Regions from separate parts of the Vogesella sp. EB genome, predicted to be linked through region 2. Evidence: predicted binding sites of a transcription regulator. Region 2 holds the regulator's gene; the other holds the start of a gene.
What was found. Region 2 encodes FNR, which switches genes on or off when oxygen is low (the NO sensors DNR and NnrR bind a similar motif). Its sites were predicted from a motif close to TTGATNNNNATCAA; they were not measured.
Positions count from the first base shown of each region.

Region 1 (15,468 bases), on a different contig from region 2:
CCAGCGTCTATGATCCATATCAAACTTTCAGAAATTACTGAAAATTGGAAAACAACATGAACCTGCCACCCCTGATTCAATCCTTCGTACTGCATTTCGGCGAAATGGGCAGCCACTGGGGCATCAATCGCACCGTGGGCCAGATCTACGCCTTGCTGTACGTCTCCGACAAACCGCTCAACGCCGACGACATCGTCGAGGCCATCGGCTGTTCGCGCTCCAATACCAGCATGGCGCTGAAGGAGCTGCAGGCGTGGCGGCTGGTCAAGCTGCAGCACCTGCCCGGCGACCGCCGCGAATACTTCTCCACCCCGGACGACGTGTGGGCGATCTTCAAGACCCTGGCCGAGGAGCGGCAGAAGCGCGAGGTGGAGCCGACGCTGACCATGCTGCGCGGCGCGATCATGGAAACGCCGTCCGGCGACGCCGAGCGCCACGCGCAGGCGCGCATGAACGAGATGTACCAGCTGATCGAGCTGGTGACCAAGTGGTTCGCCGACATCCGCGACATGGACGTGGACACGCTGCAGAAGCTGATGAAGCTGGGCAGCCAGGTGCAGAAGGTGCTGCAGTTCACGCAGAGCATCGGCCGCCTCACCGGCCGCGACAGCAACCGTAACGCCGACGCGGAGGCCTGAACATGGACAGCTTCGATCCGCTGACGCTGGCGCGCATCCAGTTTGCGGCCAACATCAGTTTCCACATCCTGTTTCCCACCATCAGCATCGCCATGGGCTGGGTACTGCTGTACTTCAAGACCCGCTTCGACCGCAGCGGCGACCAAGCGTGGCTGGATGCCTACGGCTTCTGGGTGAAGATCTTCGCGCTCACCTTCGCGCTGGGGGTGGTGTCCGGCATCACCATGAGCTTCCAGTTCGGCACCAACTGGCTGGGCTATATGCAGAAGGTCGGCAACGTCGCCGGGCCGCTGCTGGCTTACGAGGTGCTGACCGCATTTTTCCTGGAGGCGACCTTCCTCGGCATCATGCTGTTCGGCCGCTCGCGGGTGAGCAACCGCGTGCACACGCTGGCCACCTTCCTGGTGGCGTTCGGCACCACGGTGTCGGCGTTCTGGATCATCGCGCTGAACTCGTGGATGCAGACCCCGGCCGGTGTCAGCGTGGTGGACGGCAAGGTGCACGTAGAGAGCTGGCTGGCGGTGATCTTCAACCCGTCGATGCCGTACCGGCTGACGCACATGCTGCTGGCCTCCGGCCTGACCGTGGCCTTCCTGGTGGCCGGGGTGTCGGCCTACCGCTGGCTGCGCGGCGACCGTGGCGCCGGTGTGCGCCACGCGCTGAAGACCGGCGTCACCCTCGCCGCCGTGCTGATCCCGCTGCAGATCCTGGTCGGCGACGCGCACGGGCTGAACACCTTCCATCACCAGCCAGCCAAGCTGGCGGCGATCGAGGGCGTGTGGCACACCGAGCGCGGCGCGCCGCTGCTACTGTTCGCACTGCCGGACGAGGCGACACAGTCCAACCGCTACGCGCTGGGCATTCCCAAGCTGGCCAGCCTGATCATCACCCACCAGCCGGACGGCGAGATTCGCGGCCTCAACGAGTTTGCCGGCGCGCATCCGCCGGTGGCCAAGGTGTTCTGGAGCTTCCGCGTGATGGTGGCGGTGGGCGTGGCGATGCTGCTGGCCAGCTGGCTGGCGGCGTGGCAGCTGCGCCGCCGCGGCGAGCCGGCGCCATGGCTGGCACGTGCGCTGGTGGCGATGACCTTTTCCGGCTGGCTGGCGACGCTGGCCGGCTGGTACGTGACCGAAATCGGCCGCCAGCCGTGGCTGGTGACCGGCATCCTGCGCACCGCCGATGCCGCCTCGGCGGTGGGCGGCGGCATGATCCTGTCCACCTTGCTGATGTATCTGGCGCTGTACGCGGTGCTGCTGGCCAGCTACGTGTCGGTGGTGTTCTATCTGGCGAAAAAGGCCGGCCAGCCGGCTGCGGCCAACCTTGAAGGAGTCTCGGCATGAATGCGGAACTGTGGTTGCCGGTGATCTTCGCCGGCCTGATGGCCATCTCCTTGCTGGCCTACGTGATCCTCGACGGCTACGACCTGGGCGTCGGCGTGCTGCTGCCGCTGGGCAGCGACAGCCAGCGCGACACCATGATCGCCAGCATCGGCCCGTTCTGGGACGCCAACGAAACCTGGCTGGTGTTGGGCGTCGGCCTGCTGCTGGTGGCGTTTCCGATGGCGCACGGCATCATCCTCGGCGAGCTGTACCTGCCGGTGGCGCTGATGCTGCTGGGGTTGATCCTGCGCGGCGTGGCGTTCGACTTCCGCGTCAAGGCGCAGGCGCACCACCAGCCGGCGTGGAATGCCGCCTTCGCCGCCGGCTCCCTGCTGGCGGCAGCCAGCCAGGGCGTGATGCTGGGGCGTTACCTCACCGGCTTCGCGCCCGGTGCCGCCGCCTGGGGCTTCGCGCTACTGGCCGGCGCCGGGCTGACCGCCGCCTACGTGCTGCTCGGTGCCGGCTGGCTGATTATGAAGACCGAGGGCGAACTGCAGCAGCGCGCCACGCGCTGGGCGCAGCGCGCGTTGCTGGGCACCGGCGTCGCGGTCGCCGCGGTATCGATCGCCACGCCGCTGGCAAGCAGCCGCATCGCCGCCAAGTGGTTCACGCTGCCGGATGTGCTGCTGCTGTTGCCGCTGCCGCTGGTCACGCTGGCGCTGTTCGTGCTGCTGGCCGTCAGCCTGCCAAGGTTGGCCGCAAGGCAGGCGGCGGGCAACGACAGCTTCTGCTGGCTGCCGTTTGCCGCCACCGTCGGCATCGTGCTGCTGTCGTTCTGGGGGCTGGCCTACAGCGTGTTTCCGGAGATCGTCATCGGCCGGCTGACCATCTGGCAGGCGGCCAGCGACGCGGAGGCGCTGTGGGTGATTCTGGCCGGCGCCGCGGTGGTGCTGCCCACCATCATCGGCTACACCGTGTTCGCCTACCGCGTGTTCTGGGGCAAGGCGCGCGAACTGAGCTATTCCTGAGGGTAAGCGCGGCAGCGGGCTGTTGCTTTCCCGCGGGTGCCTCGCGGCGGATTGACCTGTGTCAAAGTCCCTGTCAAGGGTAGGGGTAAGATCGAATTTATCCTGATTAGATACCGGAAACACCGGGAGGAGCTTGAAATGGAACTGTGGAAACAACTGCTCTCTGACGATGTCGGCTTGCTGAGTGTCATCACCATCGGCGTCACTTCCGTGATCGTCACCACCATCATCGTGATGTTCATCAAGAAGGTGAAAAACAGCGACCGCAAGTAAGCGCGACGCCGATTTCCGCAAAAAGGGTACGACCACGGTCGTACCCTTTTTCATGGCTGTGCCGCTGCTTGTGGCGTGGCTGGCAACACCCCGCAAACCAGTTAAGCCCGGGTGCGCCGCCGCCGATCGTTGCAGCAGCACGCCACGGCGGCGCAAGACCGGTCAGCGGTTTTGCTTGCGGCGCCTAGTGGCGGGCCAGCCGCTGCAGCCGCGCCACGCCGACCGGCTCTTCCGCCTGCAGCGGCACGATCGCCCAGCGCCGCGCGTGCTGTCGTGCCACCAGCTCGATCTGCGCCAGCTCGTTGCCGGCACGCTGCTGCAACAGCGGCGACTGCGGCCGCGCCAGCGCCAGGCTGTTGTTGATCAGCCAGGCCCAAGGCTCGATGCCGGCGCGGCGCAGGTCCGCCTGCAGGTTGGCCGCCTCCAGTACCGGCGTGGTTTCCGCCAGCGTCACCAGCAGCACCTTGGTCTGCACCGGGTTCTGCAACTGCATCATCGGAGTGGTGAAGTGCAGGCCCTTGCTGCCCATCTGTCGCGCCACCTCGCGGTGATAGGCGCCGGTGGCGTCCAGCAGCAGCAGGGTGTGGCCGGTGGGCGCGGTGTCCATCACCACGAACTGCCTGCCGGCGCTGCGGATGATGCGGGAAAAGGCCTGGAACACGGCGATTTCCTCGGTGCACGGCGAGCGCAGGTCTTCTTCCAGCATCGCACGGCCGGCGGCGTCCAGATGCTTGCCCTTGCTGGCCAGCACCAGTTCGCGGTAGCGCGCGGTTTCCGCTTGCGGGTCGATGCGGCTGAGCTGCAGCGTGGGCAGTGCGCCGGCCACGGTTTCGGCGAGGTGGGCGGCCGGATCAGAGGTGGTCAGGTGCACGGCGTGGCCGCGGCTGGCCAGCTCCACCGCCACCGCGGCGGCCAGCGTGGTCTTGCCGACACCGCCCTTGCCCATCAGCATGATCAGACCGTGGCCGTCCCGCGCCAGCTCGTCGACCAGGCTGGCCAGATCCGGCGCCGGCGGCGGGGTGGGGGCTGCCGTCGTCGCGCCGGCCGGCACGCTGGCGCCCGGTTGCAGTAGCGCCTGCAGCGCTGACACCCCCACCAGATTGAACGGCAGCAAGGGCAGCAGGTCGCGCGGCAGCGTCTGCAGTGGCGCCGGCATCGCCGCCAAGGCCGCCTGTTCGCGTTGCCAGAGCGCGCGCGCCAGCGGGTCGTCGCCGACTGCCTGCTGCGGCAGTACGCCATTGAGCACCAGGTACTGCTGCTGCAGGCCGAGGGCGGCCAGCTCGCCCTGTGTGCGTGCCACCTCGCGCAGCGTCGCCGGCTGCGGCCGTGCCACCAGGATCAGCCGCGTCCTGCTGCCGTCGGCCAGCGCCGCCACCGCCGCCTGGTACTGGCTGCGCTGCTTGTCGAGGCCGGCCAGCGGCCCGAGGCAGGAGGCGTCGCCCTTGCCGGCCTGCAGGAAGCCGCTCCAGGCGCCGGGCAGCTGCAGCAGGCGGATGGTGTGGCCTGTGGGCGCGGTGTCGAACACGATGTGCTGGTATTGCCGCTGCAGCGCGGCATCGGTGAGCAGGGCGGTGAATTCGTCAAAGGCGGCGATCTCGGTGGTGCAGGCGCCGGACAGCTGTTCGGTCAGGCTGTTGACCTCGGCGTCCGGCAGCACACCGCGCAGCGGGGTGATGATGCGGTCGCGGTACTGCTGCGCCGCCGCCTGCGGGTCGATCTCCAGTGCCGACAGCCCGGCGACGCTGTCGATGGCGGTGATGCGGTTGCCGATCTCGGTGCCGAACACCTGGCCGACATTGGAGGCCGGATCGGTGCTGACCAGCAGCACGCGCTTGCCTTGTGCCGCGAGGTGGATGGCGCAGGCGCAGGCCAGCGAGGTCTTGCCGACACCGCCTTTGCCGGTGAAAAACAGGAAGGGTGGGGCCTGGTCGAGAAAGTGCATGGGCAACCTTTCGGCAGTGCGGCCGGCGACGCCAGCGGCGGGCAGGCAGCGTGGGGGAGGGGGCACTACAGCATGGCAGATTCGCGGTGCGGCGGGGGTGATCGCCGTCAACGGTGCGCCACAAACGGCAAAAGCCGGAAGCGCTGGGCAGCACTTCCGGCTTTCTGATCCTGGTCGGGGTGAGAGGATTCGAACCTCCGGCCTCTACGTCCCGAACGTAGCGCTCTACCAGGCTAAGCTACACCCCGAATGCTGCGTATTTTAGCCAGCTTGCCGGCCAAAGAAAAGCCCCCTGCCGCGGTGTGGCTTCAGGCTGTGCGCCAGTGCCGGCGCTACCGGCAGCGATTTTTCCGGCAAAACAAGGCCTTAGCCGTCACCGCGTGGGCAGGCTCAGGGCGCGGCTTTTTTCTTGCGTCCGCGCGGGGTTTTCTGCTGGCTTTCCTGCGCGCGATACCACGCCTCCAGCGCTTCCTCCGCGTTCATCACGTGCTGGCGCAAAAAGGCCGCCGCGCTGATGGCGTCCTTCTGCTTGCACAGCTCCAGCAGCTGCGTGTGTTCGCGGTGGGCGCGGTCGTTGAAGCCGGTGAGCAGGATCTGCATCCGCGTGTAGCGGTCGGTACGGTTGTGCAGCTGCTCGATGATGGCCAGCGTCTGTGGCCGGCTGGCGGCGCGGTACAGCGCGAGGTGGAACTGCGCGTTGAGAATGCCCCAGGCACTGATGTCCTTGTCGCGCAGCGCGGTCTCGAAGCGGGCGAGCAGCGCCTCGGCCTCGGCGATGTCGGCGCTGGTCTGGCGCGGAATCGCCTCCAGCAGCACGTCGCACTCCAGCAGCACGCGCACGCGCAGCAGCTCGACGATTTCCGGCAGCGACAGCTGTGACACCACCGCGCCCTTGTTGTCCTCGATATTGACCAGCCCTTCCGCTTCCAGCTGGCGCAGTGCCTCGCGCACCGGAACCCGACTCATGCCCAGCTCGCGCGACAGCGCTTCCTGGCGCAGCTGGCTGCCGTCCGCCCATTCGCCGGCCAGAATGCGCTGGCGGATGGCGTCGGTGGCGACGGTGGTGAGTGACAGCGGTGCGCTGTCCTTGCTTTCCTGACTCATGGTGACCTCTTTCATGCAGGCGCTACCTTACCATAGCTGGCCGGCCGGCCACGCGCTTGTCATTGCTGGCGGCGACAAAAAAGCGCCCCGCAGGGCGCAAGGTGCAGTCAGGGGCGCCTGCACGCAGAGCAAGCATTACAGCCCGAGATAGCTGGTCTTCACCGTGGTGTAGAACTCCGCGGCGTAGCGGCCCTGTTCGCGCGGGCCGTGGCTGGAGCCTTTGCGGCCGCCGAACGGCACGTGGTAGTCCACCCCGGCGGTGGGCAGGTTGACCATCACCATGCCGGCCTCGGCATGGCGGCGGAAGTGGGTGGCCAGCGCCAGCGACTGGGTGCAGATGCCGGCGGCGAGGCCGAACGGCGTGTCGTTGGCCAGCGCCAGCGCGTGCTCGTAGTCGTCGGCGCGCAGCACCGCCGCCACCGGGCCGAAGATCTCCTCGCGGCTGATCGCCATCTGCGGCGTGCAGCCGGCAAACAGCGCCGGTGACTGGTAGTAGCCGCGGGTGGCCAGCGTCAGCCGTTCGCCGCCGCACAGCAGGCTGGCGCCGTCGGCCAGGCCCTTGTCCACGTAGGACAGGTTGCCGGCCAGCTGCGCTTCGCTGGCCACCGGGCCGATCTGGCTGGCACTGTCCAGCGCGTGGCCGACGCGCAGCGCCGCGGTGCGCTCGGCCAGCCGCGCGACGAAGGCGTCGTGGATGCCATGGCAGACGATGATGCGGCTGCTGGCGGTGCAGCGCTGGCCGGTGGAATAGAACGCGCCGTTGATCGCGCATTCCACCGCCTGTTCCAGTTGCGCGTCGTCGGCGATGAGCAGCGGGTTCTTGCCACCCATCTCCAGCTGCACCTTGATACCGCGCGCGGCGCAGTCTGCGGCCAACCTTTCGCCGGTCGCCTGCGAGCCGGTAAAGCTCAGCGCGTCGATGCCGGCATCCAGCAGCGCCGGCCCCAGCACGCGGCCGCTACCCATCACCAGGTTGAACACCCCGGCCGGCAGGCCGGCGCGTTGCAGGATGTCGGCCAGTGCCCACGCCGAGCCCGGCACCAGCTCCGCCGGTTTCATTACCACGCAGTTGCCGAAGGCCAGCGCCGGCGCCGATTTCCATGCCGGAATCGCGATCGGGAAGTTCCACGGCGTGATCAGCCCGACCACACCCACCGGCTCGCGGCTGATCAGCACCTCGACGCCGGGGCGCACCGAATCCAGCAGCTCGCCCTGTTGGCGCAGCGCCTCGCCGGCAAAAAACTTGAAGATCTGGCCGGCGCGCGCCACCTCGCCGATGGCTTCCGGCAGCGTCTTGCCTTCCTCGCGCGCCAGCAGCGTGCCCAGCTCGATCTTGCGCGCCAGGATCTCGTTGCCGGCGGCATCGAGAATGTCGGCGCGCTGTTGTGGCGTGCTGCGCGACCACGCCGGAAAGGCGGCGCGCGCGGCGGCGACGGCGTCGCGCATGTCGGCGGCACTGGCGCTGGCGTAGTCGCCGACCACGTCGTCGAGGTCGGACGGATTACGGTTGACGATGGCCGGCTGTCCGCCGCGCCACTCGCCGTTGATCAGGTTGCAATGCATGGAAACTCCCGGTGGCTGCCGGCAGGCGGCAGCGCGCATCCGCCGCAGGGGCGGGCCTATGGACAGGAAGGCCGCCGGCCATGACGGGCATGGCCGGCGGCTGCGGCCAGGGTTGGCCGCAACGGCTTACAGCGTCGGCAGCGCCGGACGGCTGGCGAGGCCAGCCTCGATCACCGCCGCTACGCGTTCGCGCTCGGCGCCGACCAGTGGCAGACGCGGCGCACGTACGTGCTCGGTGCCCACGCCCACCATGGCTTCACACAGCTTCAGGTTCTGTACCAGCTTCATCGAGACGTCCAGATGCAGCAGCGGCGCGAACCAGCGGTAGATGGCGCGCGCTTCTTCCACGCGGCCAGCCTTGGCCAGCTTGTAGATGGCCACGGTTTCTTTCGGGAACGCCACCACCAGGCCGGCCACCCAGCCGTCGGCGCCCATCACGATGCTTTCCAGTGCCAGATCGTCCACGCCGCTGAAGATGGCGAAGCGGCTGCCCACCGCGTTGATCACGTTGGTCAGGGTGCGGATGTCGCCGCTGGATTCCTTGATCGCCACGTACTTCGGCTCCGCCGCCATCTCGACGTACATCTCCGGGGTGATGTTGACGCCGTAAGCGATCGGGTTGTTGTAGATCATGATCGGCAGCGGGCTGGCATCGGCCACGCGCTGGTAGTGGTTGAGGGTTTCGCGCGCGTCGGACACGTAGCGCATCGCCGGCAGCAGCATGATGCCGTCGGCGCCGGCGGCGTGGGCCGCCTGGGCCAGCGCGGCGGCGGCGCGGGTGCTGTCTTCGGCCACGGTCAGCAGCACCGGCTTGTCGCCGGCGACTTCCTTGGCCGCCTTCAGGATGGTGATCTTTTCATCGGCGGTGAGGGTGGAGGCTTCGCCCAGCGAGCCGCAGACGATGATGCCGTCGGCGCCGCATTCCAGCTGCCACTTGATGTGGTTCACGGTGCCGGCGAGATCCAGCGATTCGTCGGCGTGGAATTTGGTGGTGACAGCGGGGAAAACGCCAGTCCAGAGATGTGCCATGAAGTGTGCTCCTTGCGGGTGTGCTGCAGCCGGGTGCTGCGTTCGGTTCCCATGCTAGGACTTTTTGTATCCAATCCTCAAGCTTTTTTGTATGCAATGTTTGCATTTCGCTGCGATGTAAAAATGCTGCGCTGCGGCTGTGTTTTTTTGCGACAACGGCTGTAAGTGTTGATTTTATTGGTTGTTTGCCGATTTTGTCGTGGTGCGGGTGGTGGGCGGTGACTGTATCATTTCGGCACAATGCATTCAGTTATTGCATTCAAAACGTCAAAATCCTACAGTGGGTTCAACGCAAGCAAGGAGCAAACGTGATGGCAGTGACAGAATTTGAATGCATAGACGGCCACACCTGCGGTAACCCGGTGCGGCTGGTGACCAAGGGTGCGCCGGCGCTGAACGGCAACACCCAGGCCGAGCGGCGGCTGGATTTCCTGGCACGCTACGACTGGATGCGCACCGGCCTGATGGACGAGCCGCGCGGCCATGCGCAGATGTCCGGCGCCTTTCTGTACCCGCCGACCCGCGACGACTGCGACGTGGCGGTGCTGTATATCGAGACCAGCGGCTGCCTGCCGATGTGCGGCCACGGCACCATCGGCGTGGTCACCATGGCCATCGAGCACGGCATCGTTACCCCGAAAACCCCGGGCGTGCTGAACCTGGACACCCCGGCCGGCAAGGTGGTGGCCGAATACACGCAAGTTGGCCGCAAGGTGAAATCGGTGAAGCTCACCAATGTGCCGTCCTTCCTGCTGCTGAAAGATGTGGAAGTGGAGATCGCCGCGCTGGGCAAGCTGAAGGTGGACATTGCCTACGGCGGCAACTTCTATCCCATCGTCGAAGCGCAGGACAACTACCGCGACATGGCCGACTACACGCCGGCGCAGCTGGTGGCGATGGGCAACGAGCTGCGCGACTACCTCAACGCGCACTACGACATCGTGCATCCGCTGGATGCCAACATCCGCGGCGTGCGCCACGTGCAGTGGACTGGCGCGCCGAAGACGCCCGGTTCGCATGCGGCCAACGCGGTGCTGTACGGCGCGGCGGCACTGGACCGCTCGCCGTGCGGCACCGGCACCTCGGCACGGCTTGCGCAGCGCTACGGCCGCGGCCTGATGAAGGCCGGCGACGTGCTGGTGCACGAGAGCCTCATCGGCAGCCAGTTCACCGGCAGCATCGAGGCGGAATGCGAAGTGGCCGGCATCGCCGCCATCATCCCCGGCATTGAAGGCTGGGCGATCACCACCGGCTACAACCGCATCCTGCTGGACGATGCCGACCCGTACGTGCACGGCTTCGTGGTGGCCTGATGATGAGCGCACCGCGAGATAACACCCTGTTGCAGCCGGCGATTGCGGCCGGCGGCCGCCACGTGATCGTGGTCGGTGCCGGTATCGTCGGCATCGCCACCGCGCTGCAGCTGCGCCTCGCCGGTTGCGAGGTGACGCTGCTCGACCGTGGCGAACCGGCGATGGAAACCAGCTACGGCAATGCCGGCGCCTTCGCGGTCAGCGACATCATCCCGCTGGCCGAGCCGGGCGTGCTGCGCAAGGTGCCGGGCTGGATGTTCGACCCGCTGGGGCCGCTGGCGCTGCGCTGGCGCTACCTACCCAGCCTCACGCCGTGGCTGCTGCGCTTTCTGGCCGCCAGCCGCCCTAGCAGGGTGGCCGAGCTGACCCGCCAGCTGAATGCGCTGCTGTCGCGGGTCAATGCCGACTACGCGCCGCTGATCGAGCGCGCCGGGCTGGCGTCCATGTGGCGCCGCCACGGCAACCTCACCCTGTACCGCAGCGAGGCGGAATTCCGCGCCGCCGCCGGCGCCTGGCACAGCAAGCGCCAGCACGGTGTCGAGTGGCGCAAGCTGGCGCGCACCGACCTGGCCGCCATCGCGCCGCAGATCGCCGACGAGTGGCAGGTGGCGGTGCAGGTGCCGCAGTGGTCGCACGTCGACGACCCGTACCTGTTCAGCCGCGGCCTGTTCGATGCCTTCATCCGTGAGGGAGGGCGTTTCATCCAGGACGAGGTGCTGGCCACCGCGGCCAACGTTGGCCGCATCGTCGGCGTGGACACCGCCAGTAACGGCCGGCTGCAGGCCGACACGGTGGTGATCGCCTGCGGCGTGTGGAGCGACCGTTTTGCCCGCCAGCAGCGCTGCCGCCTGCCGCTGGAGAGCGAACGCGGCTACCACGTCACCCTGCCGCATGCCGGCGTGGCGCTGCACCACTTCATCCAGTGCGCCAGCGAGAGCTTCGTGATCCTGCCGATGGCGAACGGCGGCCTGCGCCTGGCCGGCACCGTGGAGCTGGCGCACCGCGATGCGCCGCCGAACTGGCAGCGCGCGCACATCCTGATCGAGCGCGCCCGCCGCATCGTCGGCGACTTCAGCACCGAGGGCATGAGCGTGTGGATGGGCAACCGCCCGTCGCTGCCGGACACCCTCCCGGTGATCGGTCCGGCGCCGGACTGCGGCGGCCTGTATTTCGCCACCGGCCACGGCCACCTCGGCCTGACGCTGGCGGCCACCACCGGCGCGCTGCTGGCAGAGCAGATCTGCGGTCAGGCCTGCAGCCTGGACGCCAGTGCCTATCGCCCAGACCGTTTTTGAGCCGCACCGTTTTCGCCGCCGTGCCCCGGCACGGCGGCTGGTTTGTAGTGGATGAGGAGTCGCTAACAACGGCACCTGAGACAAGGCGCGCCGACGCAGACAGTACAAGTCGTACGGCAAGGGGGCGCAACGCAGGATCAGGGATGTGGTTAGCGACGCCAGGCGCGGCAACAAGACCGCAAGACAGACCTTGGGCAACAAACAGCCGCCTTTGCGGCCAACCTTCAGTCGTGAACACAAAGGAGAAACAGCATGAAGCATTCCATCGCACCACGCGCACTGCATCTGGTCCTGGCACTGGGCGGCATGATGGCCCCGTTCGCCATCAGCGCGGCGCAGGCCGACACCGTGGTCAAGATCGGCTTTTCCTCGCCGCTGTCCGGCCCGCAGGCGCACTACGGCAAGGACAACGAGAACGCCACCCGCATGGCGATCGACGACCTCAACGCCAAGCCGATCACCATAGCCGGCCAGAAGGTGAAGTTCGAGCTGGTGTCCGAGGACGACCAGGCTGACCCGCGCGTCGGCACCCAGGTGGCACAGCGGCTGGTCGATGCCGGCGTCAAGGCGGTGATCGGCCACTTCAACTCCGGGGTGTCGATCCCGGCGTCGCGCATCTATTCCGATGCCGGCATCCCGCAGCTGTCGGTGTCCACCAACCCGGCCTACACCACCGCCGGCTACAAGACCGCCTTCCGCCTGGTCGGCAGCGACAGCCAGGTCGGCGGCTCGCTCGGCCGCTACGCGGTGATGCAGCTGAAAGCGCAGCGCATCGCGGTGATCGACGACCGCTCCGCCTACGGCCAGGGCATCGCCGACGAATTCATCAAGTCGCTGCAGACCATGGGCAAGAAGCCGGTGAAGCGTGAATACACCAGCGACAAGGCCACCGACTTCACCGCCATCCTCACCGCGCTGAAGGCGCAGAACCCGGACGTGGTGTTCTACGGCGGCGCCGACGCGCAGGCGGCACCGATGGCGCGTCAGATGAAACGCCTCGGCATCAACGCCAAGCTGATGGGCGGCGACATGCTCAGCACGCCGACCTTCATCAAGCTGGCCGGCGCCGACTCGGCCGGCCATTTCTCGGCGGTACCGGGTGGCGAACTGGGCTCGCGTCCGGCCGGCCGCGACTTTGAAAGCCGCTACAAGGCACGCTTCAAGCAGGAAGTGGTACTGCTCGGGCCGCAGTTCTACGACGGTGTGATGATCGTGGCCGACGCGATGAAGCGCGCCAACTCCACCGAGCCAGGCAAGTTCCTGCCGCTGATCGCCAGGACCGGCTACAAGGGCGTCACCGCCGATTTCAGCTTTGACGGCATGGGCAACCTGAAGAACGCGCCGGTGACCATCTCGGCGGTGGAAGGCAACGACTGGAAGGTGAAGACCGTGGTGCAGTAAGCACGGTGGCGCGTCGCCGCCGGTCGCGCATCATGCGCCGGTGCGGCGGCGCGCCGTTGTGGTGGTGCCGCTGGCGGCCGGCCGTGCCGGCGCAGGCAGTTGCAGTTGCATTTGGGGCCGGCGCAAGCCGGCCACTTTTTTTAGCGGAGATTGCCCGATGTCCATTGTTTCCCCCTTGCCGGTGCTCGACGCCGCCACTACCCAGACGCGCCTGCCGATGGCCGAATTGTGCCGCGAGGTCGCCCTGGCCGCCGCCGAGCTGGCCGCCGGCCACATCCACAGCCCGGAGCGGCAGGCACTGCCGCTGCCCGAGGGCGGCACCCTGCTGTCGATGCCGGCCAGCGCCGCCGACATCGCCATCCACAAGCTGGTCAACGTCTGCCCGCGTAACGGCGGCCAGGGTCTCGCCACTATCCACGGCGTGGTCAGCGTCTACGACGCGGCAAGCGGTGTGCCGCAGCTGCTGCTGGACGGCCCCACCGTCACCGCGCGCCGCACCGCCGCGGTATCGCTGCTGGCGATCCAGACCCTGCTGCCGCAGCCGCCACGCCACGTGGCGCTGGTGGGCACCGGCAAACAGGCGCGCGCCCATGCCGCGGCGCTGGCCGAAACCTGGCCCGGCCTGCGCGTCGACATCCACAGCCGCAGCGCGGACAGCGCCGCCACGGTGTGCCAGCAACTGGCGCACTTGCCGCTGCAACTGACGCCCAAGGTTGGCCGCATCGACGACGGCGCCGAGGTGGTGATCCTGCTTACCACCAGCCGCAGCCCGCTGTACAACGAGCCGGCGCGCGCCGGCCGCTTGCTGATCGGCACCGGCGCCTTCCGCCCGGACATGGCCGAGCTGGGGCCGACCAGCATCGCCGGCAGCCAGTTGTTCTGCGACGACGTGCCCGGCGCCCGCCACGAAGCCGGCGATCTGATCCAGGCCGGCGTCGACTGGGCGCAAGTACACAGCCTGGCCGACGCGCTGGCCGGCCGCTTCGACCCGGCCGCGCCCAAGCTGTTCAAGAGCGTGGGCAGCGCCGCCTGGGACTTGGCCGCCGCTCGTTGCGCGCTGGCCGCCAGCCAACAGGAGCACCGCGCATGAACTGGCAGAGCCGAACTTTCGACACCATCGAAATGCACACCGGCGGCGAGCCGGTGCGCATCATCCCCGGTCTGCAGGGCGACATCCATGGCGCCGACATCCTGGCCAAGCGCCGCGACATGCGCGAGCGGCTGGACGGCGTGCGCAAATTGCTGATGTTCGAGCCGCGCGGCCACTACGACATGTATGGCGCGGTGCTGGTGCGCCCCAGCCTGCCCGGCGCCGACCTCGCGGTGCTGTTCATCCACAACGAGGGCTACAGCACCATGTGCGGCCACGCGGTGATCGCGCTGGCGCGCTACGCGGTGGAGCACGGCCTGGTGCCGCGCAGCGCGCCGCTGACCCGGGTCGGCATCGAATGCCCGTGCGGTCTGGTGACCGCCTGGCTGGCGGAAGACGGCAGCATCAGCTTCGACAGCGTGCCGGCCTTCGCCTTCGCACTCGACCACCCGGTGCATGTGCCGGGCGTCGGCAAGATCAACGTCGATATCGGCTACGGCGGCGCCTTCTACGCGGTGACGTCTGCGGCCAACCTGGGCGTGTCGCTGGACGGCCGCCTGCGCGACGTGGTGGATGCCGCCAGCGCACTGAGTGAGGCGGTTCGCCGCAGCATCCGCGTGCGCCACCCGGAGGCCGAGGACCTGGGCTTTCTGTACGGCAGCATCCTTACCGACGGCGTGGAGCGCGCCGGCGACGGCCCCAGCCGCAATGTGTGCGTGTTCGCCGACGCCGAAGTGGATCGCAGCCCCACCGGCTCCGGCGTCACCACCCGCATGGCGCTACGCCACGCGCGTGGCCTGGTGGCGGTAGGGGAGGCCTGCCAGTTCGAGAGCCTCACCGGCGCGCGTTTCACCGCCAGCGTGAACGGTGCGGCCAAGCTGCCCGGCCACGATGCGGTCGGCGTGCGCGTGTCCGGCCGCGCCCACTACAGCGGCAAAGCCAGCTGGACGCTGGAGGAGGACGACGAGATCGGGCGCGGCTTTCTGCTGCGCTAGCGCCAGCCGCGCTGCCACTGGGTGGGGTCGGCCAGTGCCCGCCACGGCAGGGTGTAGTGGCGGCGGCTGAGCACCGCTTCCAGCGTGATGGTGGTGACGCGCTGCGCGTCCAGCGGATCATGCTCGACGGCGACGACCAGGAAATGCTTTTCGCGATCGCGTGGCGCGAGCGCGCTCCACTTGCTGTGCAGCAGTTTTTTCGGGCTGAGGGCGGTCATGGTGCTGGGCCTGGCTGGTGAACGGGCTAGGGCTGTGAGCCGCGGCCGCGGCAGCGGTTCCCGCGCCACAAACAAAACACCCCCGGCCGTGAGGCGCGGGGGTGTTTGTCTGTTGCGGCCAACGTTGGCCGCAACGGGGATTACTTGACGTGCTTGCCGATGATAGGCAGCAGCTGGCCCAGCACCTTTGGCGGCGCAGCCACGATGTCGCCGCTTTCCAGCCAGGTCTGCTCGCCGTGCATGTCGGTGACGATGCCGCC
Region 1 is NZ_LFDT01000009.1:38,443-53,910, reverse strand. Features, by position in the region: gene ACG97_RS07450 (GbsR/MarR family transcriptional regulator) at 57-638, shown strand; gene ACG97_RS07445 (cytochrome ubiquinol oxidase subunit I) at 641-1,978, shown strand; gene ACG97_RS07440 (cytochrome d ubiquinol oxidase subunit II) at 1,975-2,985, shown strand; gene ACG97_RS17205 (DUF3149 domain-containing protein) at 3,124-3,258, shown strand; gene arsA (arsenical pump-driving ATPase) at 3,443-5,200, opposite strand; tRNA gene ACG97_RS07430 (tRNA-Pro) at 5,372-5,448, opposite strand; gene ACG97_RS07425 (GntR family transcriptional regulator) at 5,591-6,304, opposite strand; gene ACG97_RS07420 (aldehyde dehydrogenase family protein) at 6,440-7,867, opposite strand; gene ACG97_RS07415 (dihydrodipicolinate synthase family protein) at 7,994-8,896, opposite strand; gene ACG97_RS07410 (4-hydroxyproline epimerase) at 9,208-10,209, shown strand; gene ACG97_RS07405 (FAD-binding oxidoreductase) at 10,209-11,504, shown strand; gene ACG97_RS07400 (branched-chain amino acid ABC transporter substrate-binding protein) at 11,757-12,905, shown strand; gene lhpI (bifunctional Delta(1)-pyrroline-2-carboxylate/Delta(1)-piperideine-2-carboxylate reductase) at 13,063-13,995, shown strand; gene ACG97_RS07390 (proline racemase family protein) at 13,992-14,990, shown strand; gene ACG97_RS07385 (TIGR02450 family Trp-rich protein) at 14,987-15,208, opposite strand; gene ACG97_RS07380 (inositol monophosphatase family protein) at 15,349-15,468, opposite strand, start outside.
Region 1: the regulator FNR is predicted to act here: its motif matches at 3,037-3,050, upstream of ACG97_RS17205 (DUF3149 domain-containing protein).

Region 2 (15,468 bases):
CTCGCCAGCCGCGTCGGTACCGGCAACGTCGCCGGCGTCGCCACCGCCATCGCGCTGGGCGGCCCCGGCGCCGTATTCTGGATGTGGATGACCGCGCTGCTGGGCATGGCCAGCGCCTTCGCCGAATCCAGCCTGGCGCAGCTGTTCAAGGTCAACCACCACGACAACACCTTCCGCGGCGGTCCGGCCTACTACATCCAGAAGGGCCTGAACATGCGCTGGCTGGGCATGGCGTTCTCGATCTCGCTGATCGTCGCCTTCGGCCTGGTGTTCAACGCGGTGCAGGCCAACTCCATCGTCGCCGCGACCGAAGGCGCGCTGGGCTGGGACAAGAACCTGGTCGCCATCGGCCTGGTGCTGCTGACCGCGCCGATCATCTTCGGCGGCATGCGCAAGGTCGGCCAGGTGGCGGAATGGATGGTGCCGGTGATGGCCGCGCTGTATCTGGGCATGACCGTGTACGTGATCATCACCCACGCCAGTGAAGTACCGGGCGTGCTGGCGCTGATCGTGAAGAGCGCCTTCGGCATGCAGCAGGCTGCCGGCGGCTTTGCCGGCTACGCCATCAGCCAGGCGATGATGCTGGGTATCAAGCGCGGCCTGTTCTCCAACGAGGCCGGCATGGGCTCGGCACCGAACGCCGCCGCCGCCGCCACCACCCGTCATCCGGCATCGCAGGGCCTGATCCAGATGTTCGGCGTGTTCATCGACACCATGATCGTGTGCACCTGCACCGCGCTGATCGTGCTGCTGTCCGGCGCCTTCGTGCCCGGCGCCGAGCTGAAAGGCGTACAACTGACCCAGGCGGCGATGAGCGCCACGCTGGGCAGCTGGGGCGGCACGCTGCTGGCAGTGATCATGTTCCTGTTCTGCTTCAGCACCATCATCGGCAACTACGCCTACGCCGAGGGCAACGTCGAGTTCATCAAGAACAACAAGACCGTGATCTTCCTGTTCCGTCTGGCCGTGCTGGGCATGGTGGTCTTCGGCTGCCTGGGCAGCTCGATGCTGGTCTGGGACATGGCCGACCTGGCGATGGGGGTGATGGCACTGATCAACCTGTTCGCCATCGTGATGCTGTCCAAGTACGTGTTCGTGCTGCTGAAGGACTACCAGCAACAGCTGAAGGCCGGCGTGAAGCAGCCGGTGTTCGACGTGAAGAAGTACCCGGAAATCGAAGCCAAGATCCACAAGGACGTGTGGTAAGCCTTGCGGCCAACCTTGTCCCGAGCAAGCCCGCCACCGGCGGGCTTTTTTTGCGCGCGGCCGCGGCGCACGATGGCAACGCAACCAAGACCAAGTCTGCCCTTGCCCCACCGCCAGCACCATCCATCCTAGGTGTCGGTCCTCGCCGAAGGCGATGACGCACCGCGGCCAATGTCGCCATGGCACAGGAATGGCAAGTGGCGACCATAGGTAGTTTTGCTGATAGAGGCCGGATAATGACTAATGTATGATTTCTTATGCCATGTTGAGGGCCGAGAAATATGTCTGAACAAACCGTAGCCGATGGACGAGTCATGCTTGATCCTGCCAAGCTCAAGAAGTTGAGACGTGACAAGTGTTTTAGCCAGGACGATCTGGCGGAACACGCCCGAATCAACCGCTGTCCCGTTTCTACTGCCTCGATCAAAAGGGCCGAACTGGGGACACCGGTACGTTACCGAACGGCAAAAAACCTAGCGCAGGCCCTGGGGGTCGAGGTCAGTCTATTATTCTCCGAATAATCTATTCGGCAAATACCAGATAATCATTATCTAAATTTTTACAGTATTTTCACGCATCATTCTGATGCCCAATTGATACCAACTTGACCCGCAACAGACCCATTTTTCTTTTTATGCAATGGTTATAGTGAGTTGGCTGATTCGTCAGCAACATCACATCTAACTGATTGGAGAATTGGAAATGGCTGAAAAGTACAATATCTACCTGGTCAACAAATCGGGCAGCACCCGTAACTTCTGGCTGTTCCTGCAGCCGCCCGAGCAGATGAAAGCCGACCCCGGCGTTTTCGCGAATTCGAGCGCATGCCTGAGCATTATCAACAATGCCCAAGGTTACAACCTGTTCACCGTGCCGGTGCAATATTCGGTTGCGGCAGGGGCCAGCAACGAGGCCGTTGGTCTCGACGTAGCCATTACTTCCAACGTGCCGATGCTTGCCACTCTGGGCAAGCAGTACGAGGCGGACTATGTCACCTGCCCACCGCGCCAGGGACCACAGCTCAAGGAAGTGGGTGCCGGCTCCAGCGGCCTCGTCGACATCGTCACCAACAACTTCAACAAACCCAGCAATGAAGATCATGGCTGGTTTGCCAACCAGAGCTTCGGCATTCAGACCGCAGCCGGCTATATCGGCATGACCTGGTCCCCGGACCCGGGCGTTACCCGCCACATCCAGCCCAAGTTCTCGTTCTACGTAAGCACCGGCGATTTCGACTACAACACCCTGGCGCAATGGACCGATGTGTCGACCAAGGCGGCCGAAATCACCCTGGACAAATTCAGCCAGTTCAACTGCACCGTGACGCTGACCGAAACCGGCGACTGGACCGTGACTCCCGGCAAGCCCGCCGTCAGCGTGGCTGACGACGTGGTGCATGCACTGGTGAACAGCCACCAGTCGCTCTGCAAGGCACACGAGAACCTGCTTGCCCTGACGCAATCCGCACCACTGCAGCAGCTGCAGCTGGAAGGCGATCCAACCTTCCTCGACTCCGTATCCAGCGTGGTGTGGCAAGACAATGCCGTGGACGGCGTGGTGCGATCCGACATGGCCAATACCTTCCTCAAGGGCCGGCTGTCGGTGGGCAGCGCGCTGATGGCCGGGTTCACCTTCTTCCTGCTTAGCGGCGTGCGCTTCAACATCAAGGGCTCGACGCAGCAGGGATCCTTCCAGTGCGAATTTGATTACGCCGGCGATCGCTCCGCCAAGGCCGTGCAGGACTTGTTCCAGCCCGGCGCACCACTGGAATTCCACAAGTAATCCGTTCATTACTTGACTCGGGACACAAGCGTTTACCGGTTAAACGTTTGTGTCCTGTTATTGAAAGCAATATCCCGCATGGAATCCGCTAACAATACAATTATCTTTCCTCCCATAAAAAGTTTTGGGGTATTACTGACGTCTACGCCAGATACAGCCATCACGATTACTTCCGTTAGTGACCTTAATATAAAACTTGGTTTGACTTTTTATGCCACCAGCTCTCCGATGACCGATTATATTCTCGCTGGAATTCAGTCTGTACATACCAAGGTAATTATCGATTTTAGCAATCAATTGCCACTATCCTGGGTTGCCTCGGTGCTGGCCGCGGGAGAAATCAGCCCGAATCAGCTTGCTTATCCATTCAGCGCCAATGCAGATCAATTCTCGATGCGGTTTAATAATGAAATTACCCTGACACACGACGAGAGTGGCTGGCGAATACCGCCCTATGACAATAAAGAATATCGCGTCTGTATTGGCTTGGGGATGGGGTTGGAAGAAATAGACTGGGGCTGTAGTGTAACGGTGGCCCCCAATAGCAGCGTGTTGCTGGAAGCCAGCGCCTATGAGGTGTTTCGCCTGGATATGGCAATGCCGATAGGTAGTCCGGTGACGCCCACGCCACCCAATGCCTGGCAGATTCCCCTTGGCAGCAAGGCGCTACTCTCGTTCTCAGCCTCGGGCATCGGAACGCTGACGTTCGGAACCGGCAACCAGGCACAACAAGCCAATCCAGAGCATGACCAACACGCCGCCAAGTCTTGAAAAACAAGCCAGGCGCACTTCCCTGCCCCCATCCGGCTCAAATGGATGACAGGCTCTAGCGCCCGCGCCGCCGCCGGCATCAACAAAAAGGTTGGCCGCATCGCTGCGGCCAACCTTGTGTGCCTGTCGTCCCGCCGCCCGTGCGGCGCGCGTCAGATGGTTTTCGAATAGCGCGCGCCGGTTTCGCGCTCGCGCAGGTGGCGGTCGAACGCCATCGCGATATTGCGGATCAGGAAGCGGCCCTTCGGCTCCACCATAAGGAAGTCGCCGTCGAAGTGCAGCAGGCCCATCTGCTGGAATTCGCGGATCTTCGGCAGCTCGTCGGCGAAGTAGTCGGCAAAATTGATGGCGAAGGTCTGCTCGATCGCCTCCACCGACAGCGAGAAGCGGCACATCAGCGCCTGGATCACGCTGCGGCGCAGGATGTCGTCCTGGGTCAGCGTCATACCGCGCATCACCGGCAGGTGGCCGGCGTCCAGCGCCGCGTAGTAGGCGTCGATGTCCTTTTCGTTCTGCGAGTAACAGGGGCCGACCTTGCCGATCGACGACACGCCGAAGCCGATCATGTCGCAATCGGCGTGGGTGGAGTAGCCCTGGAAGTTGCGCTGCAGGCGGCCCTGCTCCAGCGCGCGCGTCAGCTCGTCACCGGGCTTGGCGAAGTGGTCCATGCCGATGAACACGTAGCCGGCGTCGCTCAGCTGCTGTACCGAGTTCTGCAGGATGTCGAGCTTGGTGGCGCTGGACGGCAGATCGGCCTCGTTGATGCGGCGCTGCGGCTTGAACACGGTCGGCAGGTGCGCGTAGTTGTACAGCGCGATGCGGTCCGGCGACATCGCGATCACCTTGTTGACGGTGCTTTCCAGCGAGTGCGCGCTCTGCAGCGGCAGGCCGTAGATCAGGTCCACGCTCACCGACTTGAAGCCGGCCTCGCGCGCGGCGTCGATCACCAGCCGGGTTTCCGCCTCGCTCTGGATGCGGTTCACTGCCTGTTGCACCGCCGGATCGAAATCCTGGATGCCGACGCTCATGCGGTTGAAGCCGAGACGGCCCAGGTGCAGCACGGTGTCGCGGCCAACCTTGCGCGGGTCGATCTCGATCGAGAACTCGCCTTCCGGCAGCAGCTCGAAGTAGCGGTTGATGACGCCCATCACCCGGTCCAGCTGCGCATCGGAGAGGAAGGTCGGTGTGCCGCCGCCGAAATGCAGCTGGATCACCTTCTCGCGACAGCCGAGTTTTTCCGCCACCAGCGCGATTTCCTTTTCCAGGTAGTCGAGGTAGGCGTCGGCGCGGCTCTTGTCCTTGGTGATAATCTTGTTGCAGCCGCAGTAGTAGCAGATGGTGTTGCAGAACGGGATGTGTACGTACAGCGAAATGCCGCGATGGTTTGCCCCAATGGCGCGCTGCGCCAGGCAATGTTCATAATCATTCACCCCGAAACCGGCGTGAAAACGGTCGGCAGTCGGATAGGAGGTGTAACGCGGACCGGACCCTTCCAGTGTTTCGATCAGGGTCCGGTCGAAAACACATTGGGTCGGGATAAATGCAGAATGAGCAGCCATCATATATTTTGATTGGAAATCTGGTGGGGGACTGGTAAATTTGCGCAATTACGCCTTGATCTGCATTGACGCTCATCAAGCAAGCTCATCTGTCCCTGGAAATCGACTCTCGGTATGAACGATCTGTCCTCCCCCCTGCATTCGCTGAAAGTCACTTGTTCCAACTGCAGCCTGCGTGAATTGTGCCTGCCGGTGGGGCTAAACCGTGACGAGATGGCCCAGCTGGATGCCGTTATCCGTCAGAGCCGCCGTTTCAAGCGCGGTGAATACCTGTTCCGCAGCGGAGAAGGTTTCCGTTCTTTATACGCGGTGCGCACCGGCTATTTCAAGACCTGCGTTTCCAGCCAGGACGGCCGCGAACAGGTTACCGGTTTCCACATGTCCGGCGAGCTGATGGGGCTGGACGGCATTTCCTCCAACACCCACGGTTGCGACGCCATCGCGCTGGAGGACAGCGAGGTGTGCGAGCTGCCGTTCAGCCGCATGGAAAGCCTGGGACGCGACATCCCCAGCCTGCAACACCACTTCTTCCGCCTGATGAGCCGCGAAATCGTGCGCGACCAGTCGGTGATGCTGCTGCTGGGCAATATGAAGGCGGAAGAACGCCTCGCCGCCTTCCTGCTCAACCTGTCGCAGCGCCTGGCCAGCCGCGGCTTTGCCGCCAACGACTTCATCCTGCGCATGAGCCGCGAGGAAATCGGCAGCTTCCTCGGCCTGAAACTGGAAACCGTCAGCCGCACGCTGTCGAAATTCCAGCAGCAGGGCTGGATCCTGGTCGATCACAAGCACATCCAGCTGGTCCGCCCGGAAGAGCTGAAGGCCCTGGTGGCCGGCTGCTCGCAGGCCAACAGCGCCGGCTAAACCTGCCGCGTGACGCAATAAAAAAGCCCGGATCGACCGATCCGGGCTTTTTGCATCGTGCGTTGCGGGCTCAGCCGGCTTGCCAGCCGCCACCCAGTGCCGCGTACAGCGACACCACCGCCGACAGCCGCGCGAGGCGAGCGCTGGACAGCGCCTGCTCCACCTGGAACACGCCGCGTTCGGCGTCCAGCACGTCCAGATAGCTGGAGTAGCCGTTGTCGTAGCGCAACCGCGCCAGGCGCAGCGCCTCGCGCAGCGAGGCCAGCTGCTGCAGCTGCGCCTGTTCGGTGGCGCGCGTGGTGCTGACCGCCGACATCGCGTCCAGGGTATCGGCAAACGCCTGCTGCACCGTCTTCTCGTACACCGCCAGCGCCTGCTTCTGGCGCGCGTTGGCGGCATCGACACCGGCGGCGATACGGCCGGCGTTGAAGATCGGCGCGGTCAGGTTGGCCGCGAAGTTCCAGGTCTGCGCCGGGCCGCTGAACAGGTCGGTCAGCGCGGTGCTGGCGCTGCCGATACCGGCCGACAGGCTGATGCTCGGGAAGTAGGCGGCGCGGGCGACGCCGATGCGGGCGTTGGCCGCGATCAGGCTGGCTTCCGCCGCCGCCACGTCGGCACGGCGCAGCAGCAGGTCGGACGGCAGGCCGGACGGGATCTGCTCCGGCTCGGCCAGCGCCGACAAGGCCTTGCCGCGGCCAAGGTTGGCCGCAATGTCACGCGGCGAACGGCCCAACAGCACCGCCAGCGCGTGTTCGGTCTGCGTCACCGCCTGTGCCAGCTGCGGCACGGTGGCGCGCGCACTGGCGGCCTCGGCCTCGGCCTGGCGCAGCTCCAGCTCGGAGGTCATGCCGCCGTTGAAGCGTTTCTGGCGCAGCTGCAGCGATTGCTCGCGGCTTTGCAGCGTGGCGCGGGCGCTGGCGAGCTGGGCGTCGTAGCTGGCGAGCTGGAAGTAGCTCTTGGCCACCTGGCTGCCCAGCGACAGCCTGAGCGCGGCCAGCGAGCGCTCGCTGGCGCTGACGTCGGCTAGCGCCGCTTCGCGTTCGCGGCGCAGCTTGCCCCACAGGTCCAGCTCCCAGCTAGCGGTCAGCCCGGCCTGGCGGCTGTCGAGCAGCGCCCCGCCACCACTGCTGTAGCTCGAGGTCTGGCTGCGGCCGCTGCCGGCGCTGGCGCTGACCTGCGGCAGCAGGCCGGCTCGCGCCACACCGGCGGCGGCGGCGGCTTCTTCCACCCGCGCCGCGGCCTGCACCAGATCACGGTTGTAGCGCAGCGACTCGTCTATCATCGCGTCCAGCACCGGATCCTCGAAACTGCGCCACCAGTCGCTGGCGACCGGCGCCACGTTGGCCGCCGCCTGCGGCATGTCCAGCTGCGGACGCTGGTAGTCGGGGCCGACCGCGCACGCCGACAGCGCGGCGGCGACCAGGATTGGCAACAGCGCTTGCTTAAGCATCATGCTGTTCTCCTTGTGGTGCCGGCTTGCGCTGGCTCCACTGCATAATCAGTTTGAAAAACAGGGGGATGAACAGCGCCGCGATGAAGGTTGCGGCCAACATGCCCCCGATCACGCCGGTACCGATCGAGTGACGGCTGGCGGAGCCGGCGCCGCTGGAAATCGCCAGCGGCACGCAACCGAGGATGAAGGCCAGCGAGGTCATCACGATCGGGCGGAAACGCAGCTTGGCCGCCTCCACCGCCGCCTCGGTCAGCGAACGCCCTTCTTCCATCTTCAGCACCGCGAACTCGACGATCAGGATCGCGTTCTTGGCCGCGAGGCCGATCAGCGTCACCAGCGCCACCTGGAAATAGATGTCGTTCTCCAGCCCGCGCAGCCAGTTGGCCACCAGCGCGCCGAATACCGCGAACGGCACCGCGGTCAGCACCGCGATCGGCAGCGTCCAGCGCTCGTACTGGGCCGCCAGGATCAGGAACACCATCACCAGCGCGATCACGAATACCGTCGACGAGGCACCGCCGGTGGATTGCTCCTGGAAGGCGGAGCCGGTCCACGCCAGGGTGTAGCCGTCCGGCAGCGTTTCCTTCGCCAGCTGTTCCATCACCGCCAGCGCTTCGCCGGAGCTGTAGCCCGGTGCCGGGCCGCCGACCAGCTTGGCCGACGGGAAGGCGTTGTAGCGCTCGACGATTTCCGGACCGGTGGCCTGTTCCACCGTCACCAGGCTGGACAGCGGAATCATCTGCCCGTTCTGCGCCCGCACGAACACGGTACGCAGGTTGTCGACGCTCTTGCGGAACTCGGCCTCCGACTGCAGCTGCACGGTGAAGATGCGGCCGAACTTGTTGAAGTCGTTGACGTACAGCGCGCCGAAGGTGCTCTGCATGGTGTCGAACACGTCGTCGATCGGCACGCCCAGCGCCTTGGCCTTTTCACGGTCCAGCTGCACGTTGACCTGTGGCACGTTGGCAGAGAAGGTGCTCTGCACGCCGGCCAGTTCCGGCCGTTTCGCCGCCGCCATCATCAGCGCCTGCGCCTGGGCCGCCAGCTCGGCAGCCGAGGCACCGGCACGGTTCTGCACGTAGGCTTCGAAGCCGCCGGTGGAGGACATGCCGGAGATCGGTGGCGGGTTGAAGGCCAGGACCAGCCCTTCCTTGATGCCGGCCCCCTTCATGAACACGTCGCCGACCACCGCCTGCGCCGACATACCCGGCGCCTTGCGCTCGTCCCACGGCTTCAGGGTGATGAAGGTGACACCGGTGTTGGTGCGGTTGGAGCCGGACAGGATGTCAAAGCCGGCAAAGCTCATCACGTCCTTCACCGCCGGGTTCTTGGCGATTTCCACGTCCAGCTTGTCCATCGCGTCCACGGTGCGGTTGATCGCCGCGCCGTCGGGCAGGATGGTGGCGGAGATCACGTAGCCCTGGTCTTCTTCCGGCGCCAGCGACGACGGAATCAGCTTGAACAGCCATGCCGAGGCGCCGATCAGCAGCCCGAACAGCACCAGTGCCAGCACGGAACGCTTGATCAGGAAGGCCACGCCGCTGCTGTAGCGCTGGGTGATGCGGTCAAACAGGCGGTTGAAGCCGTCGAAGAAGGCGTTGCTGTGCTGATGCTCGGACTTCAGCATCGCCGCGCACAAGGCCGGGGTCAGCGTCAGCGCCACGATGCCGGAGATGGTCACCGACATCGCGATGGTGATGGCGAACTGCTTGTACATCTGGCCGGCAATACCGCCCATGAACGCCACCGGGATGAACACCGAGCACAACACCAGCACGATGGCGACCACCGGGCCGCTGACTTCCTTCATCGCCTGGATGGTGGCTTCGCGCGGCGGCTTGCCCTCTTTCATCATGATGCGTTCGACGTTCTCCAGCACCACGATGGCATCGTCGACCACGATACCGATCGCCAGCACCATGCCGAATAGCGTCAGGGTGTTGATGGAGTAGCCGAACATGTACATACCGGCAAAGGTACCGACGATGGACACCGGCACCGCCAGCCCCGGAATCAGCGTCGCGCGCCAGTTCTGCAGGAACAGGTACACCACGGCGAACACCAGCACCATCGCTTCCATCAGCGTGGTGATCACTTCCTGGATCGAAACCTCGACGAAGCGGGTGGTGTCGTAGGGGATGGAGTAGGACAGGCCGGCCGGGAATTTCGCCGCCAGCTCGTCCATCTTCGCCTGTACCGCCTTGGCGGTGTCCAGCTGGTTGGCGCCCGGCGCCAGGTTGATACCGATCGGGATGCTAGGACGGCCGTTGTGCTTGCCGTAGAAGTCGTAGCCCAGCGCACCCAGCTCCACCCGTGCCACGTCCTTCAGGCGCACCTTGGCCCCGTCGGCGGCCGCGCGCACGATGATGTTCTCGAACTCGCTGGCCTCGGTCAGGCGGCCCTTGGTGGTGATGGTGTAGGTGAAGTCCGGCTTGCCGGCGTTCGGTTCGGCGCTGATCTTGCCGGCGGCGAACTGCGCGTTCTGCTCGCGGATGGCGGTGGCCACGTCGCTGGGCGTCAGCTTCAGCTGCGCCAGACGGTCCGGCCGCAGCCACACCCGCATCGCGTAGTCCTTGCCGGCGAAGTTGGTGACCTGGCCAACGCCGGGGATGCGCTTGATCTCGTCAACCACGTTGAGCAGCGCGTAGTTGCTCATGAACAACGTGTCGTAGCGCTTGTCCGGGGAGTACAGCGAGATCACCTGCAGGAAGGTGGCCGCCTGCTTGCGCACGTTGACGCTCTGGCGGCGCACCTCTTCCGGCAGCGACGACAGCACCGACTGCACGCGGTTGTTGACGTTGATCGACGCCTGGTCCGGATTGGTGCCGATCTTGAAGGTGACGTTGATGGTCAGCCGGCCGTTACTGGCACTGCTGGACTGCATGTACAGCATGTCGTCGACGCCGTTGATCGCCTGTTCCAGCGGCGAGGCCACGGTATCGGCGATCACCTCGGCGGAGGCGCCGGGATAGGCGGTGGTCACCGCCACCGACGGCGGCACGATCTGCGGGTACTGTTCGATCGGCAGCGCGCGCATGCCGAAGAAACCGGCCAGCACGATCACGATCGACAGCACGCTGGCAAAGATCGGCCGGCGGATGAAGAAAGATGAAAACATGTGTTATTCCTCGCCTTAGCCTTGGGCTGCTGCCGGGGCGGCAACGTTGGCCGCAGCCGCCTGCGGCACCACCTTGGCACCCGGACGCAGCTTGATCAGGTTGTCGGTAATCACCAGGTCGCCGGCCTTCAGCCCGCTCTCGACGATGAAGCCGTTATTGGCGCTGTCGCTGATCTGCAGCGGACGGGCCTCGACGGTATTGTCCTTGCCGACTACCCACACCATCTTGCCCTGCTGCGAGGTCAGCACCGCCTTCTGCGGCACCACCAGCGCATTGAGGCGTACCGCGCCCTTCAGCTCGACGCGCACGAACTGGCCGGCACGCACGGTGCCTTCAGGATTGACGAAGCTGGCGCGCGCCGCCGAGGTGCCGGTGGTCGGATCGATGACGCGGTCGGCAAAGTTGATGCGGCCTTCACGGCCGTAGGTGCTGCCGTCCGGAAGTTTCAGCGACACGATGTAGCGGCCGCCTTCCGGCTGGCGCAGCTTGCCGCTGGCCGCCATTTGCTGGTTCTTCAGCACGTCGTTGTCGGACAGCGAGAACTTGACGTAGATCGGGTCCAGCTGCGAGATCTTGGTCAGCAGGCCAGCATCGCCCGGCTGCACCAGGCTGCCCTCGGAGCGCGCCTCGGCACTGGTCACGCCGGAGATCGGCGCGGTGACGCGGGTGTAGCCGAGATTGATCTGCGCCGACTTCATCGCGGCGCGGGCGGCGGCGACCGAGGCCTTGGCACTGGCCAGCGCGGCCACCGCGTCATCGCGGTCCTTCTGGCTGACGGCATTTTCCTTGAACAGCGGCAGCACGCGGTCGTGGTCCTGCTGCGCGCGGATCAGCTTGGCTTCTTCCAGCTTCAGCGTCGCCTCCGCCTGCTCCAGTGCCGCCTGGTACGGTGCGGCGTCGAGCTGGAACAGCACGTCACCGGCGCGCACGCTGGCACCCTCGGTGTAGGCACGCTTCTGCAGGATGCCGGAGACGCGGGCGCGCACTTCTACCTCGCGCGAACCGACCGCCTGGCCGACGTACTCGGTGACCACCGGCACATCGGCGGCGGCCATCTTCACCACGCTGACCGGCATCGGCGGCATCGCCCCGTGACCGGCAGCCTGCTCGCCCTGCTGCCCGCAAGCGGTCAGCATCACTGCCAGCGGCAACAGCGCCAGCGTCCATTTATGATTATTGAAAGAACTCACCAGAGATCTCCTTGATGTGTGCGTCGTACATTGGCAACAGCTGTCTGCGCGCTGCGTGCCGGTCAAAAAATGCCAACTGGCTATATAGCATGCAATCGTGCTGGACAGCCGCTTGCCAGGACGCGTTTCTGAATTCCGGTACAGACAATGCGACAAATTTGCGCCATAATACATACATTCGTGTATGTATGTAAACAAATCAACCAGCGCAGCGGTGGCTTTAACGCTATCCTTACGCCGCGTTGAATAACCCTTTCGAGAACATGGCACGCAAGACTAGAGAAGAAGCCGAGCAAACCCGTCACCTGCTGCTGGATACCGCCGAACAGGTATTCTGGGAAAAAGGTGTCGCCGCGACCTCGCTTGCCGACATCGCCGCCGCCGCCGGGCTGACCCGCGGCGCGATCTACTGGCACTTTTCCAACAAGCTCGACCTGTTCAACGCGCTGTGCGACCGCATCATTCCGGAGCTGGAAATTCTCGACGCGCGCCTGCTCGACAGCAGCATCAACCCGGCGACGCGGCTGTGGCTGCACGGTCATTCCATGTTCGCCCTGCTGCACGACAATCCGCGTATCCGCCGCATCTGCGGCATCCACCATCTCGGCTGCGAGCAGGTCGGCGAAATGGCGCCGTTGCTGCTGGAGCAGATCAGCTGGACCCAGGAAAAACAGGCCAAGCTGCAGCAGGTGCTGCACTGTGCGCAGGAGCAGCAATTGCTGCGTGCCGATGTCGATCCCAAGCTGGCCGCCATCGGCCTGCACAGCCTGTACGGCGGCCTGATCCACAGCTGGTTGCTGGCACAGGACGACCGCACCATTCACAATAATCTATCCGCGCTGTTAAGCCCTTATTTTGAAGGCATTTTCAAGGAGCGCTGCTGGCTGCAACCCCTGCCATGCGCTGCTGAATAGCGTTATACTCCGCGTCTTTACGCCTTCCGCCCTTCTGTCATGACTCACGCCATCAGCATCGATGCTGTCAGCAAACGCTTCGCGTCGCTGCAGGCACTGGATCACATCAGCTTCACTGTAGAACACGGCGAGTTCTTCGCCCTGCTCGGCCCCAACGGCGCCGGCAAGACCACGCTGATTTCCGCCATGGCCGGCCTGTCGCGCGCCGACAGCGGCCAGATCCGCATCATGGGTCACGACACCGTGGCGCAGGCGCGTGACGCACGCATGAAACTGGGGGTGGTGCCACAGGAACTGGTGTTCGATCCGTTCTTCACCGTGCGCGAGACGCTGACCTTCCAGTCCGGCTATTTCGGCATCCGCCACAACGATGCCTGGATCGACGAACTGCTGCACAAGCTGGGGCTGACCGACAAGGCCAACGTCAACATGCGCGCGCTGTCCGGCGGCATGAAACGGCGGGTGATGGTGGCGCAGGCGCTGGTGCACCGCCCGCCGGTGATCGTGCTGGATGAACCAACCGCCGGCGTCGACGTCGAACTGCGCCAGAGCCTGTGGGCGTTCGTGAAGGAACTCAACGCCGCCGGCCACACCATCGTGCTGACCACCCACTATCTGGAAGAAGCCGAAGCGCTGTGCAGCCGCATCGCGATGATGAAAAAAGGCCGGCTGATCGCGCTGGAAAACAAGGACACCCTGCTGTCGCGCAGCGCGGCGCGCGAAGTGTCGCTGCAGCTGTCTGGGCCGTTGCCGGCCAGCCTGCAGCCGCTGAGCCTGCGTCAACAGGACGGCCGCCACATCCTGGCGCTGCCGGACATTGCCAAACTGGAGCAGGTATTGAGCGAACTGAGGTTGGCCGCAGTGGAAGTACGCGAATTGTCGGTGCACGAAACCGATCTGGAGCAGGTCTTCGTCAAGCTGATGCACGGAGGACAACTCTGATGTACGGCTTTCTGACCCTGTTCAAGAAGGAAATCCTGCGCTTCTGGAAGGTCGGCTTCCAGACGGTGATGGCGCCGGTGCTGACCGCGCTGCTGTACCAGATGATCTTCTCGCACGTGCTGTCGCAGCATGTCGAGGCCTATCCCGGCGTCAGCTACACCGCGTTCCTGATCCCTGGCCTGGCGATGATGTCGATGGCGCAGAATGCGTTCGCCAACAGCTCGTCCAGCCTGATCCAGTCCAAGATCACCGGCAACATCGTGTTCCTGCTGCTGCCGCCGATCAGCTCGCCGGCGTTCTTCGGCGCCTACCTGCTGGCGTCTGTCGTGCGCGGGCTGGTGGTCGGCTGCGGCGTGCTGCTGGTCACTGCTTGGTTCGGCCTCAGCCTGCCGGCGCAGCCGCTGTGGCTGCTGGCCTTTGCCGTGCTCGGCTGCGGCGTGCTCGGCGCGCTGGGTATCATGGCCGGCATCTGGGCCGACAAGTTCGACCAGCTGGCCGCGTTCCAGAATTTCCTGATCATGCCGCTGACGTTCTTGTCCGGCGTGTTCTACTCTATCAACAGCCTGCCGCCGCTATGGCGCAGCGTCTCCCACCTCAACCCGGTGTTCTACATGATCGACGGCTTCCGCTACGGTTTCTTCGGCCAGGCCGACGTCTCGCCGTGGCTGTCGCTGGCGGTGGTCGGCGGCTGCTTCGTCGCGCTGTCGCTGTGGGTGATGCGGCTGATCGCCAGCGGCTACAAGCTTCGCCATTGAGCAGCGGCACCTTGCGTGCCGCGCCATTACAACAAAAGACAGGAACCATGATGGTAAGTGCAGACTATATCAAGGAAGTCATTCTCGCCGGACTTCCCTGTGACTACATTGACGTGCAGGGCGATGACGGCACCCACTTCAACGCCGTGATCGTCAGCGCGGAATTCTCCGGCCGCAATCGCGTCCAGCGCCACCAGTTGGTGTACCAGGCCCTCGGCGACCGCATGCGCGCCGAGATTCATGCATTGGGAATGAAGACACTCAGCCCGGAAGAATGGGCGCAGCAACAAGGCTAAATCACGAAAATGGAAAAACTGGTCATTCAAGGCGGCAACGGCCCGCTCAACGGTGAAATCCGTGTTTCCGGCGCCAAGAACGCCGCCCTGCCGATCCTGTGCGCCGGCCTGTTGACCGCCGACACGCTGAAGCTCACCAATGTGCCGATGCTGCGCGACGTGGCCACCACGCAAAAGCTGCTGCAGGGCATGGGCGTACGCGTGATGACCGACAACGTGCACGAGTTCGAGATCACCGCCGCCAGCCTCGACACCCTGGTAGCACCGTACGATCTGGTGAAAACCATGCGTGCGTCCATCCTGGTGCTGGGCCCGACGCTGGCCCGCTTCGGCGAGGCCACCGTGTCGCTGCCAGGCGGCTGCGCCATCGGCTCGCGCCCGGTGGAACAGCACATCAAGGGCATGGTTGCCATGGGCGCCGAGATCTCCATCGAGCACGGCTACGTCAAGGCGCGCGCCAAGAAACTGCGCGGCGCCCACATCGTGATGGACATGGTCACCGTCGGCGGCACCGAAAACCTGATGATGGCGGCGGTGCTGGCCGAAGGCACCACCATCCTGGAAAACGCCGCGCGCGAGCCGGAAGTGGTCGACCTTGCCCACTGCCTGGTGGCGATGGG
Region 2 is NZ_LFDT01000024.1:4,357-19,824, forward strand. Features, by position in the region: gene ACG97_RS12830 (sodium:alanine symporter family protein) at 1-1,206, shown strand, start outside; gene ACG97_RS17695 (helix-turn-helix domain-containing protein) at 1,521-1,727, shown strand; gene ACG97_RS17875 (hypothetical protein) at 1,909-2,988, shown strand; gene ACG97_RS12840 (hypothetical protein) at 3,067-3,759, shown strand; gene hemN (oxygen-independent coproporphyrinogen III oxidase) at 3,912-5,321, opposite strand; gene fnr (fumarate/nitrate reduction transcriptional regulator Fnr) at 5,433-6,179, shown strand; gene ACG97_RS12855 (efflux transporter outer membrane subunit) at 6,250-7,632, opposite strand; gene ACG97_RS12860 (efflux RND transporter permease subunit) at 7,622-10,750, opposite strand; gene ACG97_RS12865 (efflux RND transporter periplasmic adaptor subunit) at 10,766-11,941, opposite strand; gene ACG97_RS12870 (TetR family transcriptional regulator) at 12,184-12,855, shown strand; gene ACG97_RS12875 (ABC transporter ATP-binding protein) at 12,895-13,797, shown strand; gene ACG97_RS12880 (ABC transporter permease) at 13,797-14,552, shown strand; gene ACG97_RS12885 (BolA family protein) at 14,549-14,848, shown strand; gene murA (UDP-N-acetylglucosamine 1-carboxyvinyltransferase) at 14,858-15,468, shown strand, end outside.